DNA from 2 places in the Paraclostridium tenue genome. Region 1 is predicted to be linked to the other one. Evidence: predicted binding sites of a transcription regulator. Region 1 holds the regulator's gene; the other holds the start of a gene.

Region 1 (9,154 bases):
ATATATATAATTATATTTAATAAAGGAGATATTATGTTAGGACTATATATACATGTGCCATTTTGTGCGCAAAAATGTTATTATTGTGATTTTAATTCATATAAAATTAAAAGTAATGAAAAAGAAGATTATTTAATAAATATAGAAAAAGAGATGAAATTTTATAAAGAGGAATTTAAGGACAAGTACTTTGATACTGTATTTTTTGGAGGGGGGACTCCAAGTATATTAAAAATTGATGAATTAAGAAAACTTGTTAATTATATGTATGAAAATTTTAATATAAAAAAAGATGCAGAAATAACTATTGAATGTAACCCAGGAACTATAAATAAAGAAAAATTAAAAGCTATTAAAGAAATGGGAATAAATAGATTGAGTATAGGGCTTCAAGCTACCCAAAATTATCACTTAAAATCTATAGGAAGAATACATACATATGAAGAATTTGAGAAAAACTATTATGATGCTATAGACGTAGGATTAACTAATATAAATATAGATTTAATGTATGCTCTTCCAAATCAAAAAGAAGAAGAATGGAAAGAAACATTAGATAAAATTATAAAGCTAAATCCATCACATATATCAGCGTACTCTCTTATATTAGAAGAAGGAACTAAACTTTATGATATGTATGAAAATAATGAATTTAACCTTTTAGATGAGGATACAGATATAGATATGTATGAATATACTATAAATACATTAAAAAAGCATGGATACAATCAATATGAAATATCTAATTATGCAAAACAAGGAAAAGAGTGTAAGCATAATATAATATATTGGAAATGTGACAACTATTTAGGGTTAGGGCCTGGAGCGTCAGGGTATATAAATGATATAAGATACTCTAATATAAAAAATTTAAATGAATATAATAATAAAATTAATCAAAATATAAAACCTATAGACGAAGAAAATAAATTAAATGACAAAGATAAAATAGAAGAATTTATTTTTATGGGACTTAGAATGAATGAAGGGATAAATCTAGAAGTATTTAAAGAAAGATTTAAGATTGATTTTTATGAATTATATAAAGATGTTTTAGACAAATTATTAGAGCGTGAACTTGTAAAATTAGACAAATTTAATTTGTCTTTGACTCAAAAAGGAAGAGAAATTTCAAACAGTGTATTTATAGAATTTATAAATTAATTAAAAACTGTTGACAAAGAATTTTTAAAGTGTTATAAAATATATATAATCTTTTAGCACTCCAACTTAATGAGTGCTAACAAAAGAGGAGGCTTAGGATTATGGTGGAACTAAATGAAAGAAAACTAAATATCCTTAAAGCTATAGTTAAAGATTATATAGAAACTGCAGAAGCTGTAGGATCTAGAACTCTTTCTAAAAAGTATGAGTTAGGAATAAGCGCAGCCACGATAAGAAATGAAATGGCTGACTTAGAAGAATTAGGATATTTAATTCAACCTCATACCTCCTCAGGGAGAATTCCTTCAGAAAAAGGATATAAGCTTTATGTTGATTCTCTTATGAAAGAACATGAATTAGATAATGTTGAAAAAAAATTAATAAAAGAATCAATAAATAAAAATATAAACTATATGAATGATTTAATACATGAAACATCTAAGTTGATATCAAAGTTAACTAATTATACAACTATAGCTGTTACTAAAAATGTATCAAGTTTACAAAATATAAAACATATACAGTTAGTTGGATTAGATGAAAAAAGTATAGTTTTAATAGTAGTTACTGAAAAAGGCGAAATTAAAAATACAAATCTTTCAACTAATGTGCAAATTGATCAAGCTAAGCTTAATTTAATTTCTGATAATCTTACTAGAAAGCTTTCAGGTAAAAATATAACTGAGATAGACGATGAGTTTTTAAACTACATAAAATACGAGATTACAGAAAACTCTTTAGTTATAGATAAGCTTATAGATTCATTAAACTTTGGTTTTGAAGAAAATGATACATCGATTTCTTTAAGTGGAGCAACTAATATATTTAATTTCCCAGAGTTTAGTGATGTAGTTAGAGCAAAAACATTTTTAACTATGTTAGAAGAAAAAGAAAATATATCTAGCATGTTAAAATCAAGAGGAATTCAAAAAGAAAATCTAAATATAATTATCGGAAGTGATAATGAATGTAAGGTAGCTCAAGATTGTAGTATTATAACTGCAACTTACAATATAGATAAAGATGTAGTAGGAAAGATTAGTTTGATTGGGCCAACTAGAATGGATTATGCAAAAGTATACTCAATACTTAATTATATGGGACTACTACTAAACAAAAAATAGTTAGGGGTGTAAGTTTTGGAAAAAGATATGCAAGAAGAATTACAAGAAGAAGTAAAAGAAAATGCTTCAGAAGAAGTCGAAGAAACTATAGAAGAAGCAATAGAAGAAGCGACAGAAGCTAAAGAAACTTCAGAAGCTGATGAAAAAGACAAAAAGGTAGAAGAATTAACTGATACTCTTCAAAGACTTCAAGCTGAATATGCTAACTATAGAAGAAGAACTCAACAAGAGAAAGAAACTATGGGTATATTTGCTAATGAAAAAATCTTAAATGAGTTAATACCAGTTATGGATAATATGGAAAGAGCTATGGATGCTTGTACTGATAAAGAAGATAGTATGTATAAGGGAATTGACATGGTTCAAAAACAATTAAAAGCTACATTTGAGAAATTCGGACTAGAAGAAATAGAAGCTGAAGGTCAAGAATTTGATCCAAACCTACACTTAGCAGTTATGCAAGAACCCGTAGAAGGCACTGAAGCTAATAAAGTGGTTATGGTTTTACAAAAAGGGTATAAATTAAATACAAAAGTACTAAGACCTGCAATGGTTAAAGTATCTTGCTAATAAATAAACAATTAAGATTGAATTAATATCAATATTATATAGAAGAATTCAAGGAGGATATTAAAATGGGAAAAATAATAGGAATTGACTTAGGAACAACAAACTCTTGTGTTGCGGTTTTAGAAGGTGGAGAACCTCAAATAATACCAAACTCAGAAGGAATGAGAACTACTCCGTCAGTAGTTGCATTTACTAAAGATGGTGAAAGAATAGTAGGAGAGCCTGCAAAAAGACAAGCAGTTACTAATGCTGATAGAACAATAATATCAATAAAAACTCACATGGGAACTGATTACAAAGTTAATATAGATGGAAAAGATTATAGTCCACAAGAAATATCAGCTATAACATTACAAAAATTAAAAGCTGATGCTGAAAGCTACTTAGGGCAACCTGTAACTGAAGCTGTTATAACAGTTCCAGCATACTTTACAGATGCACAAAGACAAGCAACTAAAGATGCAGGTAGAATAGCAGGACTTGATGTTAAGAGAATAATAAACGAGCCAACTGCTGCTGCACTTGCTTACGGTATGGATAAATTAGATCAAGAAAAGAAAATATTAGTATTTGACTTAGGTGGAGGTACATTTGACGTATCTGTTCTAGAAATCGGAGATGGAACATTCGAAGTTTTAGCTACTGCTGGTAACAACAGATTAGGTGGAGATGACTTTGACCAAGTTATAATAGATTATTTAGCTGAAGAATTCAAAAAAGCTGAAGGTGTAGATTTAAGAAATGACAAAATGGCTCTTCAAAGATTAAAAGAAGCTGCTGAGAAAGCTAAAAAAGAGTTATCTTCAACAATGAGTACTAACATAAACTTACCATTTATAACTGCTACTGCTGAAGGACCAAAACACCTTAACATAGATTTATCAAGAGCTAAATTTGATGAATTAACTGCTCACTTAGTAGAAAAAACTATGGAACCAACAAGAAGAGCATTACAAGATGCTGGACTTTCAACTTCTGATATAGATGATGTATTATTAGTTGGTGGTTCTACAAGAATACCAGCTGTTCAAGAAGCTGTTAAGAAATTCATAGGAAAAGAACCTCACAAAGGTATAAACCCAGATGAATGTGTTGCTGCAGGTGCTGCTATACAAGGTGGGGTTTTAGCTGGAGATGTTAAAGACTTATTACTTCTTGATGTTACTCCATTATCATTAGGTATCGAAACTATGGGTAATGTAATGACTAAGATAATAGAAAGAAATACTACTATACCAACTAAGAAATCACAAGTATTCTCAACTGCTGCAGATAACCAAACTGCTGTTGATATACATGTACTTCAAGGTGAAAGAAGTATGTCTTATGATAACACTACTTTAGGTAGATTCCAATTAACTGATATACCACCAGCTCCAAGAGGAATACCTCAAATAGAAGTTACTTTTGATATAGATGCTAACGGTATAGTTCACGTCACTGCTAAAGATTTAGGAACTGGAAAAGAACAAAAAGTTACTATAACTTCAGGAACTAACTTAAGTGAAGAAGAAATACAACAAAAAGTTAAAGAAGCTGAAATGAATGCTGAAGCTGACAAACAAAAGAAAGAAAAAATAGAAGCTGTAAACCAAACTGAAGCTACTATATATCAAATGGAAAAAACTTTAAATGAAGCTGGAGATAAAGTAGATGCTGCTGCTAAATCTGAAGTTGAAGCTGAAATAGCTAAATTAAAAGAATTAAAAGCTAAAGAAGATGTTACAGCTGAAGAATTAAATAAAGCTTTAGAAGAATTAAACAACAAATTCCACAAAATAGCTGAGCAAATGTATCAACAAGCTCAACAAGAGCAAGCTCAAGGTGGAGCTCAAGAAGAAACTAAACAAGATGACAATGTAGTAGATGCTGATTTTAGAGAAGTAGATGATCAAAAATAGTATTTAAAAAACAGAGTTACTTGTATATAATAAATATATAAAATTAATAATAGCTTGTAGACGTCTACAAGCTATTATTCTGTAATTAAAGGTGGTGGCAAGAGTGGCTAAAAGAGACTATTATGAGGTGCTAGGCGTTGATAAAGGCGCTGATGCACAAGCGTTAAAAAAAGCATACAGAAAACTTGCGATGAAGTATCATCCAGATAGAAATCCGGATGATAAAGAAGCAGAAGCAAAGTTTAAAGAAATAAATGAAGCATACGAAGTATTATCAGATGAAACAAAGAGAGCTAACTATGACCAATTTGGACACGAAGGTGTAAACGGCGGATTTGGTGGCCAAGGAGGATTTGGAGGCTTCGGCGGAGGAGCTGGAGGATTCGAAGATATATTTGGTGATATATTCGGTGATATGTTTGGTGGAGGCTTCGGCGGAGGAAGACCTAGAAGAAAAGGTCCTGAGCGTGGAGCTGATATAAAACAATCTGTTACTATAACATTTGAAGAAGCTGCATTTGGAGTTAAGAAATCTGTAAAAATAAACAGAACAGAAGAATGTAGTGAATGTCACGGAAGTGGATCTAAAAATGGAGCTGGCAAAAAAACTTGTCCTACATGTAATGGTACTGGAGAAGTTAGAACTGCTCAAAGAACTCCATTTGGTAATATAATGAGTACAAGAACATGTTCTACATGTAACGGAGAAGGAGAAATTTTAGAATCTCCATGTCCTAAGTGTTCAGGTTCTGGTAAAGTTAGAAAAACTAAAACTATAGAAGTAGATATACCAGCAGGTATAGATGATGGACAAATAATAAAATTAAGTGGTCAAGGTGACTTAGGTTCTAAAGGTGGACCAAGAGGAGATTTATACATTGTAGTTAATGTAAAATCACATCAATTATTCACTAGAGATGGATACGATGTTTACTTTGAATTACCTATAACATTTGTTCAAGCTGCACTTGGAGATGAAATAGAAGTACCTACATTAGATGGTAAGGTAATGTATACTGTACCAGCAGGAACTCAAACAGGAACTGTATTTAGATTAAGAGAAAAAGGTATACCAAAAATGAGAGGAAACTCTAGAGGAGATCAATATGTTAAAGTAGTAGTTGAAGTTCCTAAGAAATTAAATGAAAAGCAAAAAGATATATTAAAACAATTTGCTGAGTCTTGTGGTGATGAAGTTCACGAAAAAAAGAAAACTTTTGGGCAAAAAATAGAAGATTTCTTTAAAGGAAAATAAATAGATTAAAACTCCTAGATTATCTAGGAGTTTTTATTTTTATCTAAAAATCGTAGTTATATACTAATTTTTAATCTATAAGAAAAACTAAATGATAAAATTTTAACAAAATAAATTTTAAGAAAATTGTAATTAAATAGAAAATATAGAAAAAAACTATAATAATATGCTTAAATATTACAAAAAACTATACTTAATAAAATTTATTGACGACAATAAAAAATTTAAATACAATGTATTTCGTGGCCACAAGAAAATTAAAACATCTAGGAAAGGGTTTTAGGAATGAGGGAATTTTTAAAAACGTATAAGTCTTCATTTGTTTTACTAGGATGTACCATATTGGGTGCTATAATTGGACTAGTATTAGGACCAAGGGCAACAGTTCTTAAACCATTTGGAGATTTATTCATTAATTTGATTATGATGATCGTAGTACCACTTGTATTCTTTAGCGTTGCATCTGGGGTTGCAAACGTAAAGAGTATGAATAGATTTGGTAAGATCATGAAGAATGTAATAATAGTATTTACATTAACTACGCTAGTTATGGCTATAGTAGGAATTGTAGGATCTATAATCTTTGATCCAGCAAAAGGAATTGATATAAGTTCAGTAAAGGAAATGATGGTAGCACCAGATCAGGAGAAGCTAGCATCAAAAGGAAGTTTGTTAAATCAGGTTGTAAATTCAATTACAGTTTCTGATTTTAGTGAATTATTCTCAAGTAGCAATTTACTTCAACTTGTAATATTTGCAGTATTAGTAGGGACTTCAGTTTCGGTTTTAGGGGAAAAAGCAGATAGTATAAGAAAAATACTAAATGAAGGAACTAATGTAGTTTTAAATATAGTTAATATAATAATGAAACTAGGACCTATAGGATTAGGATGTTATACGGCATCTATTATAGGTGAGCTAGGACAAGAAATAATTACAGGATATATAAGAGTATTTATTACTTATTCTGTGATAGCGGTATTATACTTTGTTATATGCTATACATTATATGCATATTTATCAGGGGGTAAAAAAGGAGTTAAGAGTTTTTATAAAAATTCAATAAGTCCAATAGCAACGGCACTTGCAACATCTTCAAGTTCTGCTTGTATACCATCTAACTTAGAAGCAAGTAAAAAAATAGGGGTTCCAGATGATATAGCTGAAACAGTTATACCTCTTGGGATTAATATACATAAAGATGGATCTGTATTAGCAGTTATAGTTAAGGTTGCATTCTTAACTGGAATAATGGGTGGAAATATGGGTAATCCAGAAACACTATTAAGTTTATTAGTTACAGTTCTTGTTGTTGGAGTATTTATGGCTCCAGTAGCAGGCGGCTGACTTATAGGTGAGATGCTCGTGGTAAGCATTTTCGGATTCCCTGTTGAAGCGATACCTTTATTAACAGTAATAACTACAATAACTGATATACCAAATACAGTACTTAATACTACAGGAAATACAGTAAGTTCTATGTTAGTAGCAAGATTAGTAGAAGGTAAGAATTGGTTAAAAGATGAAATTCAAAGTTTAAAAAAGGTTGGATAACAGGAAAAAAGGTAGTAATCTTAGGTTAAGGTTACTACCTTTTTGTTTTATTAAGAACAACTTTAATATCTTAGACATAATATATACTACTATAAAAACATTATAAGGTGGGAAGTCTTATGAGTAATTTAAACTTTGTTATAGATGATAGACATATTACTAATGAAGAAGAATTACATAAGTTTATTTTAGAAAAGATAGATTTATGTAGCGAAGAATTTACAGAAGATGAAGATTTAAGAGGTAAGAAATATAAAAATAAAAAACATCAACAACCATGTAAACCACCAGGACCTAAACATGTTCATTTAAAATTTATGTTTCCATATAAAATAGATGTAGCTTGTGGATGTAAGCAAATTATACTTGGAGTTTTGATAGATGGTAATGGAAAACCTATCAAAAACCCTATTGTTGAATTTGAATTATCGGATTATAGATTAGGAAATATTGGATTTAGCCCAGCTATTAGTTTTGGGGATGGATGTTTTTGTACCACTTTTGTAGGAGAAAGACCTGGATGCGGATTTATAAAGATGTGTTGTGTAGGTACAGATTTAGATAAAGTTATGCATGTAGAAGTTAGAGATAATCATTATTATTAAAAAGTGCTGACCAAAGTTAGCACTTATTTTTATTTAAAAAGATACCTATGTTATAATATAAAATAGATTTAAAAAATAACATATTATAAAAAATGAATAGAGTATTATAATAGGTAGAGGTGAACACATGAGACAGTATAAAAATTTAATATTCGATTTAGATGATACTTTACTAGACTTTCAAGATAATGAAAGAAATTCTTTAGAATTTATTTTTAAAAAATATAATATTCCATTTGATGAAAAATCAATTAATCAATATAAAGCTATTAATAGGAAATTTTGGAGTCAAATAGAACAAGGTTGTATAAAAAAGGAAGAAGCTTTAACTAAAAGATTTGAAGAATTTTTTGCATTGTATGGATATAATATTGAAGGTGAAATAATAGAAAATGAATATCAAAATTGTTTAACTAAAGGTCATAAAACAATTCCAAAAGCTATGGAAACTTTAATAGAGCTAAGAAATAGAGGGTATAAAATATTTGCAGGAACTAATGGAATAGGACAAACACAAAAACAAAGACTTAAAGATTCAAAATTAATGAATTTATTTGATGACGTATTTATTTCTGAAGAAATTGGAGTTGAAAAGCCTAATTCAAAGTTCTTTGAGATAATTTTTAATAAGTATGATTTTATGAAAAAGGATGAAACATTGATGATAGGTGATAGTTTAGCATCTGATATTAAGGGTGCTAATAATTTTGGAATTGATTGTGTATGGTTTAATATTTCAAATAAAGAGTGTGGGGATATAAAAGCAACTTATGAAATACATGATTTATCTGAATTATTATCAATGTTAAATAAAGAAGCTAATGCAGCTGTTTAATATATATAGGGAAAATTAAAGAAAGTAGTAAAAGGAGCATAAGCTCCTTTTTTATTTAATAAATAATAATAAATTGTATTACTGTCTTAAAATAGTATAATATGTATAAGTACAAAATAATTTTAAAATATAGATAATGTGGGAGG
Region 2 (9,154 bases), on a different contig from region 1:
CTCATCTATAAATAGTATTATCTTACCTTCAGAACCTTGAACTTCTTTAAGTACTGCTTTTAATCTTTCTTCAAATTCTCCTCTATATTTAGCTCCTGCAATTAAAGCTCCCATATCTAATGAGAATATTACCTTATCTTTTAATCCTTCAGGAACATCTCCTCTTACTATTCTTTCAGCTAATCCTTCAACTATTGCTGTTTTACCAACTCCAGGTTCTCCTATTAAAACTGGGTTATTTTTAGTTCTTCTTGATAAAATTCTTACAACTCTTCTTATTTCTTCATCTCTTCCTATTACAGGGTCTAATTTATTCTTTTTAGCTAATTCTACTAAGTTAGTAGCATATCTTTCTAATGCTTCATATGTTCCTTCTGGGTCATTAGTTTCAACTCTTTGATTTCCTCTAATCTTTGATAAGACATTTAAAAAATCATTTTTATTTAAATTAAATTGTTTAAATATTTTTCCCACATTAGTTTTAGCTTCTGTCTCCATCATTGCAATCATAATATGTTCTACACTTATGTATGCATCTTTAAATTCCTTAGATATTTCTTCAGCTTTTATTAATACTTCATTTATTTTTCTTGTAGCTGTTACCCCTTGTGAGCTTATTCCTTCACCATGTACTTGTGGTAATTTGTTTAGTTCTGTATTTATACTATTATTTAATGATGCTATAGATATATTCATTTTTTCTAATATATTTGGAATCAGTCCATCTTCTTGATTTACAAGTGCACTTAATAAATGAATTACATCTACTTGTTGATTGTTATTTTTTACTGCTATATCATAAGCTTCGTTTAAGCCTTTTTGTACTCTTACTGTCATTTTCTCTATGTTCATATTAAAATTCCTCCACTATTAAGTTTTATGTTACCTATTTTTTAATAGTAAAATTTAAAATCTATATTTGTTATCACTCTCTTCGGTAGAGTGCTAATAATTTGTTATTAATAATATATACATATATTTACATTTTGTCAATAAAATTTTTAAATTTTTTACTAGTTTTATTAATAGGTATTTAAATTCATTATTTAACTTTTAAATATGATTAATAAGCCAAAAATATTTGAATAGGTTTTCCTCGTGTGGTAAAATAGAAAAAAAAAGGATGTGATTATATGAAGAAGATTTTAGTCCCTATCGATGGTAGTGAAAGAAGTAAAAAATCCTTAGATTTTGTCTTAAGTAAGTATCCAAAAGATAAGTTTAGCATAACACTAATGAGTGTTAATGATGTGAGTCTAACCAATATAACAAATCCAATGCTTATAGATATTAAAATGAAAGAATCTCAAAAGAAAGTAAATTGTCTATTAGAAAGTTTAAAAGATCAGTTAGCAGAATATGAAGTAGAAACATATACAGTATTTGGAGATCCTGGTCCAGAGATTATAAAAAAATCAGTAGATGATGATTTTGATTTAATAATTATGACTAAATCAACAAAAAAACATTTTATAGATTCTATAGGTTCTGTAACTTTATATGTAGTAAAAAAATCTAAATGCACTGTTGTTATAGTTCCTGAATAAATTATTTGTACAATAATAGTTTTAAGAAATAAAATATAGAATAGTTAAAGGAGCATTAATTATTAATGCTCCTTTTTTATTAATATTAATAGACTTCTATATTACCATATGACCCTATTATTATTTACCTATTTTAATACCTAAGTTGTAGGATTCTTCTTTTTATCCTTAGAGCTTATTCCCCCATTTTTTTTAATAAATTCATTATGAACAGTCTTAACAGTTCCAGTAAGAGCTAATAATGCAACTAAGTTAGGAATTACCATAAGTCCATTAAACATATCCGACATTGTCCATACAATAGATACTTCTCCTAATGTTCCAAGTAATACACAAATACATACAAGTACTCCATATATCTTAACAGCCTTTGCTCCAAATAGATATTTTATATTCGCTTCTCCAAAGAAGTACCATCCAATAATAGTAGAAAATGCAAAGAAGAACATACAAATAGCTATAAATATATCTCCAAACTTACCAAATACTGATGAGAACCCTGCTTGAGTAAGTGCAGTACCTATGATAGAACCATCTGGAGTTACTGAACGAGTCGTAATGATAACTAAAGCTGTTAAATTTAATATAACAAAAGTATCTATGAATACTCCCATCATAGCAACAAATCCTTGTTCTGATGGATGATCAACTTTTGCCACTGCATGAGCATGTGGTGTAGAACCCATACCAGCTTCATTTGAAAACAGTCCACGTGCAACACCTTTACTCATAGCCTTTTGGATAGTAGCTCCAATAACACCTCCTGCTATTGATTGAGGTGCAAATGCTCCTACAAATATTTCTTGGAATGCTAAAGGAATATTTCTAAAGTTAACTAAAATAACAATTAAAGATCCTATAATATAAAATAATGCCATTATTGGTACGATTGTTTCTGTAACTTTAGCTATTCTACTAATACCTCCTGAAAACACTACAAAGGATAATGCTGCTAATATGAAACCTATTATAATTGGTTTTATACCAAACGCAGTATCAAATGCAGCTGCAATAGAATTTGATTGTACTGCATTTCCCATAAATCCTAGAGCTAATATAATAAATATTGCAAATAAGCTTGCTAAAATCTTCCCGAATTTACCTTTAAATGCTCCTTCTATATAATAAACTGGACCACCTGTTACTGTTTTATCTTCGCCAACTTGCTTATACTTTTGTGCCATTACAGCTTCTGCATAAATTGTTGCCATACCAAAGAATGCACTAACCCACATCCAAAATATTGCTCCAGGTCCTCCAACTGCAATTGCAGTAGCTGCTCCTGCTAAGTTACCAGTACCAACTTGTGCTGCTATTGCTGTAGCTAGTGACTGAAACTGTGACATTCCGTCTGCACCAGCTTTTTCACTCTTTTTAAATAGGCCTCCAAAAGTTCTTCTGAATCCTTCTCCAAAACCTCTAACTTGAATAAATTTTAATTGAATTGTATACCATATGCCTGTTCCTACAAGTAAAAATAATAGGATATTTTTATCCCATAAGATACCATTTACAGCATCTACAATTTTTGATACTACTTCCATTGCAAACTCCCCCCTCGTTATTGAATTTAGCATGGCTAAGTTTTTCATTTAAATCCACAACCTGACTTATATTTATATCAAAGAATTTTTCAAATATTATTATGGATTTTATATATAACTACTTATGTATGAAAAATTCAGTGATAACATAAAAACTAATATTCTATAACTTAATGGACTTCTTTGACGAGTTTACTTATGAATTATGTCTAAGTTATCTTATCTATAGTTTAACTTAGTGATTGTAATTTGAATTGATATTATTAGAAATAATAAATACTATTTATATCTATATTGTATATATTTTTTTTGATTTTCACAATATAAATATAGTCATTATCAATTTTTATAACATTAAATATAGATCTTATCTATATTTAATGTTATAAAAATATAATTTACATGTGCAAAGTTAAATTTCCTTTTTTAATACTATATACATAAATATAAATAGTATGACTAAATAAAAAAGGTATTGATTATTCATCAAATACCTTTTTTAATTATTTTATTTTTATAAGTTTTATATTTAAAAGCTTGTTTTAATTCTTATCTAATAAAATTAGTTCTTAATCTATCTTCTTTTTCAGGTATATTTATACCATTTGCTTTTCCTAATTCAATACATTTCATTAACCATGCCATGTTATTTCCTAAAACACGCATAGTTTGCATACCTTCTAAATCTTTTCTAACCTCATCTGGATTACTTCCATGAACCATATTCCAATACTGAGAACTTACCACTGGCATATTATTTATTGTAAAATATTTATTAATTTGATCAAAAGTCGCAGTAGTTCCTCCTCTTCTAGCACTTGTTATACATGCTCCTGGTTTATATGCAAGATGTTTTCCTCCACTATAAAATGCTCTATCTAAAAATGAAGTTAATGCACCAGATGCTGCTGCATAGTGAACTGGAGATCCAAATACAAATCCATCTACTTCTTTTGCTTTCTCTGTAAATTCATTTACTACATCATCCATAAAGCATTTTCCATTTTTATAGCATGAACCACATCCTATACATCCACAGATTGGTTTAGTTCCTACTTGAAATATCTCTGTTTTTATTCCATTTTCTTCTAATGATTTAGCTACTTCTGTAAGTGCGGTATAAGTACATCCTTTTAAATGAGGACTTCCATTTACTAATAATACTTTCATGTTTTTCTCTCCCTTTAAAAAATTACTTTTTGGCTTTATACATTACGATTATATCACAAAAGATATTCTTTAAATTATATAAAAATACCTTATTTAGGTATTTTTAATCCAAAAAAGATATTGACATAAAATCATGCCAATATCTTTTCTTAGATTTTAATGATGGGTAAAAAGTTTGATTTTTAAAATCCATAAAATATAATTTAGTTGCTCTTTATTTATTTTCAGACTTTTCTCTTCTTCCAATTAAACTCCAGTATAATACAAATGCTACTGCAGAAATGATTGCTAATACAATTAAAACATTACTATATTGTATACATATTGCATTATTAAAAAGACCAGTAATATTTTTTCCTAAAGGCTTAGCTTCCATAAGTACTGCTACATATGTTATACCAATTGATGTAGCTATATTTAAACAAAAATTATAAAAACCAATAGCAGTTCCTGAGTTTTCTTTAGGTATTGTTTTTATTAATGTATCAATCATAGGTGCATACATAAATGCAAATGAACTAGAAAATAGTATCATTACAAATACAAATACGTATACTGATGTTTGTATAAATAAACTACCAAAAATAAGACTTATTATTATACCTATTATAGCCATTTGAATACATTGCTTGCTTCCAAATCTTTTTGCAACATTTCCAGACATCGCTCCTACAATAGCTGCTAAAACATAAGATGGAACTAAAAGTAGTGAAACTTGATCTAATCTATAATTATATATATATTCAATTAAGAATGGGAACATAAATATAAATGCAAGTTGAACACTATATATAACAAAAGCTACAATTAGTACTGATATAAAATTTCTGTTTTTGAAAAATTCAATACTGATAAAAGCTTTTTTATTTTTACTTATATATGTAATAAATAATACAAGCGCAATTATTAAAGCTACTAAATAAATCCATTCAAATCCTGAAACAAAAAGCATTAATGATGCTGAAACTGCTGAAACTAATATAAATCCTACAAAATCAATTCCTTTGCCTGTAGATTTTTCTTTAGGAATATACTTTAATATAAAAGGTAGTATTAATAAAGTTAATAATGGAATTAAAAATAATACTGTCCAATGTAAGTATGTTGATATATATCCACCTGTAAGAGTACCAATTACTTGTGATATAGCAAAACTACTTGTACTAAACCCTAAATACTTCTTTTGTTCACTATCTTTAAAGTATTTTGCAACAAATATTACATATAAAGTTTCCGCACTTCCTAGTCCTGCTGCTTGAATTATTCTTGAAATGATTATCATAAAAAATGATTTTTGAAAAATAAATCCTAATAATGATCCAATACAAATTAAGAAAACTCCTAGTGTTAGTAAATTTCTAATGCTTATTGAATCTGCTAAAGAAGCATATACAATTGCTCCAATACCAATAACCAATCCAGCTAAAGTTACCTGCCAACTAACAGCAGTAGCAGATAAATTAAAAGCACTTGCTAAATCTGCAGAAATAATTTTAAATGAATTGTCTATAACTAGCGCAAAAATCATTAAAGCCAGTACTGCAGGCACTGCTTTTTTTATTTGTACCTCCTCCATCTCTTTTGAAGTACTAAGTGAATTTTCCATGTTGACACCTCTTTTATTCTTTTTTCATCTTAGTCTTTTTCAAAATCGTTTTCAGATTCGCTATTAATAATCTGTTTATTTTGATTCGACATTTTTAGACGAAATTAATATTAACATATATTTTTCTCAATTGCAATACTTAGTTAAACTGCATATTTTACTAGATTTTAAGTCTTTATTTTGATTTTTATATAATAAGCTTTAAAAAATTATTTTATATTTTAAAAATATTTTAAATTTAGTTTAAATTTTATATTTTAAAAATATAAAAGACCATATTGAATATTTATCAACATGATCTTTTAAAATTTATTATAAAATTGGTGCTTGATTGTTCATTGAGTAACCATCACTTCTAACATCACTCATATCTAATGTATCTTCTTTTATTTTAACCTTACTAAGTTTTTTAACTGCTCCATAAGGCTCTCTTAATGAAAGTTTATCTCCTCTTCCAGAGATAACCCATAAAATTTTATATCCTCTAGGTGTTACTTGTAACTTATCTTCACCTTTACCATCCGTAAAATATACCAATAAATTAATCTTTTTATTATTAGCATATTCAAAAACTGGACTAAATTTAGTTGAACCTCTTCTTTTAAGTCTTTCTTTTATATCCTTTATAGATTTGACTTTATACACACGTCTAATTTCATTATCACATTCTATAATAGTGATTTCATGGTTATAATTTTTTACTATATTAAGTACTTCTTTAATAGCTTGTTTAAATTCTTCATCACTAATACTTCCACTTATATCAATTGCAACCGCTATTTCTGCTTTATGAGACCTTAGCTGACCTCTTAAATCTAATCTATTTGGTTGTCTTCTATTTCTTCTTGTTATAGTCTTCTTTTTATTACTTTCAACTGTTCCCATTAATCTACTTAAGTATAAGTTCCAAGGTAATTCTCCTTTACTATTTTTAAGTGATGCTATCATACCATCTAAATATTCTGGAATTTTACCTTTTTGAGAATTGTTAATAGCTTTTTCTGTAAACTCTTTAAGAGTTTTTTCATCTATATCACTAGAATCTTCCCAAATATCATGAGTTTTTTCTGGATTGTACTCAGTTTCTATATTATCAGATTGACGAGTATCATCTTCTTCGCCTTCTTCATCTTTTTCTTGTAAATCTAATTCAGTTTGGATTTTTTCTACATAATATTCAAAAGGTTCATAAGGCTCAAGTTTTAAATTATATGCTACATTTACATTTTCTAAAGTAGTAGCATATGGTGGTAAATTGTTTAAATATTTATTTACTACTATATCCATTGCCATGTTAATAGCTAAGGTACTGTATTTACCTTTTAATCCTTTTGCTCTTACTAAATGCATAGATATTACATGAAGAATTTCATGCTTGATTGTACTTTCCATTTGTCTCATGTTAAGGTCTAGAAAAATTATTGGATTAAAGTATATAACATACTTAGCACCTTTAAAGTTTATAGCTGTAGGACTACTTATATCAAATCTTATTTCTCTTGATGTTTGAAATAGAAAATATCCATAAAAGTTATCTTTATCTTCCATAAGACTTAAATTAACTTTATCTACTAAACTAAAAAACTCATTTTTGAAATCTTGTGGTATATCTATTTCAAATTTCTCACCCTTGCGATTTGCTTTTAACATAGCATAAGTGTTAATAATTTTTTCTGATTTGTCATAAAGTTCTCTTTTTTGTTTATCAAAATAAGTTTCCATATACTATCCCCTTATCAAACTATAAGATTCAAAGTAAGCTTTGACAAATTCTTCATTTTCTATGGCTTTTTCATATACTTTTTTATAACTATTTTTAATATCCTTCATAATTCCTACCATTAAATCTATAGGATATTCTTTTAAAAATTGTACAAATCTATTTATATAAAAATTTGAATCATAGCTATCATTTTTAATATTTAATTCTAAATCTCTTAAAATATTCATTGCTGCTAAATAAAGTCTTGTATGACTTTCAGTTTTTACTTTTTCTATAACAGATTCACTTAAAGTTTCTCCAGAAAAAACATCTTCATAAGATATTAATGGACTATAATCTGCTTCAATAAAGCTTATAAATTCTTCTGCAATAACTTTTCCTACATTTCCTTTTATAACATTTAAAAATACAGCTTTTGGTATTGATTCTTTTTGTTCTTTGTATACTTTATAACTTTTAGAAACTCTTTCATAACTTCTTGGAGTCGCAGATACATCTTCTTCATTTATTTTGTGTAAGTATTCTGGGAAAGTAGATATAAACTCTATAACTTTTTGTTCAAGTCCTTTATCTATTGACCATTTTATCCATTGATTATGATCTGGTTCCATGTTCAACCAAACAAATCTATTTTCTTGAGCTGCATCCATATCTACAACTTGATAATCAAAATCTGAACCATACTTACTTGATGGATTCATTGCAGCTAATATCTTTACTTCATCACTTAACTTATATCCGTTTATTTCTCTATTTAATATTAAGTTCATAAGTTCTTGTTGTACTGTATGTTCACAACGGTTTATTTCATCTATAAATAAAAGAACCTCTCTTTTTTTAGATAATTCTTCATCAATTTCTCTTAATTTATTATGAACGGCATATACTGTTGTTTTCTTTACTGTTTCTTCACCATTAGAATTACTTATTACATAAGACTCTACAGTTGGTAAACCTCCAATTTCTCCTTCTTTTAGTAAGTTTCCATCAATAACAATTAAACTCCAATCATTTTCATAAGCTAATTTTTTTGCTAATGCAGTTTTTCCTATTCCACTTTCTCCAACTACTAAAGGCACTTCCCCAGTAGCTAGTACTAAGTCAATGCTTTTTAATGTCTCTATAAAATTCATTTTCTCTCTCCTATATCATCTTTAGTTTTTCATCTACAGCTATTTTTTTAGCTTTTTTACTTCCATATTTATAAATAAACATTACCTTATCTATTGGCATAGTATCACTGTTTCTATCTATGATACTACAATTTAAAAAGTCTCTTACGTATTTTTCATCAACATCTTCTTTTGATAAAACTTCTTTTAAAACTTTTTCTAAATCTTCTTTAGTTATTTTTTGTATAATATATTTAATTACTAAAATATTTTCTTTTAAAAACGCTAGCATTTTTTCTTTATCTAATTCATCTATAAAAGTTATAGCTTTTTCATTATTTTTAATAGCTATAAGTTCTGTTTTTAATTTTGGTGAATTTATATCTCTTAATGCCCTATAATTTATTTTTACAGCTTCTTCTTGTACACTTTCATAAGGCTCTTTTATATAT

What was found. The regulator HrcA, encoded in region 1, represses chaperone genes, less so after heat shock. The targets are predictions, from matches to a motif close to TTAGCACTCNNNNNNNNNGAGTGCTAA.
Region 2: clpB (ATP-dependent chaperone ClpB) is a predicted target of HrcA. The motif match lies at 923-949, and genes of this name have one in related genera.

What each region holds. Positions count from the first base shown of each region.
Region 1 covers NZ_BAAACP010000003.1:126,749-135,902, forward strand. The annotation lists gene hemW (radical SAM family heme chaperone HemW) at 34-1,164, shown strand; gene hrcA (heat-inducible transcriptional repressor HrcA) at 1,269-2,288, shown strand; gene grpE (nucleotide exchange factor GrpE) at 2,304-2,858, shown strand; gene dnaK (molecular chaperone DnaK) at 2,924-4,759, shown strand; gene dnaJ (molecular chaperone DnaJ) at 4,863-6,014, shown strand; partial or broken gene ABFX13_RS03980 (dicarboxylate/amino acid:cation symporter) at 6,300-7,568, shown strand; gene ABFX13_RS03985 (hypothetical protein) at 7,688-8,173, shown strand; gene ABFX13_RS03990 (YjjG family noncanonical pyrimidine nucleotidase) at 8,301-9,008, shown strand.
Region 2 covers NZ_BAAACP010000017.1:13,498-22,651, forward strand. The annotation lists gene clpB (ATP-dependent chaperone ClpB) at 1-852, opposite strand, end outside; gene ABFX13_RS12035 (universal stress protein) at 1,134-1,547, shown strand; gene ABFX13_RS12040 (alanine/glycine:cation symporter family protein) at 1,688-3,091, opposite strand; gene ABFX13_RS12045 (flavodoxin family protein) at 3,641-4,261, opposite strand; gene ABFX13_RS12050 (MFS transporter) at 4,476-5,837, opposite strand; gene ABFX13_RS12055 (vWA domain-containing protein) at 6,180-7,589, opposite strand; gene ABFX13_RS12060 (ATP-binding protein) at 7,593-8,723, opposite strand; gene ABFX13_RS12065 (hypothetical protein) at 8,734-9,154, opposite strand, start outside.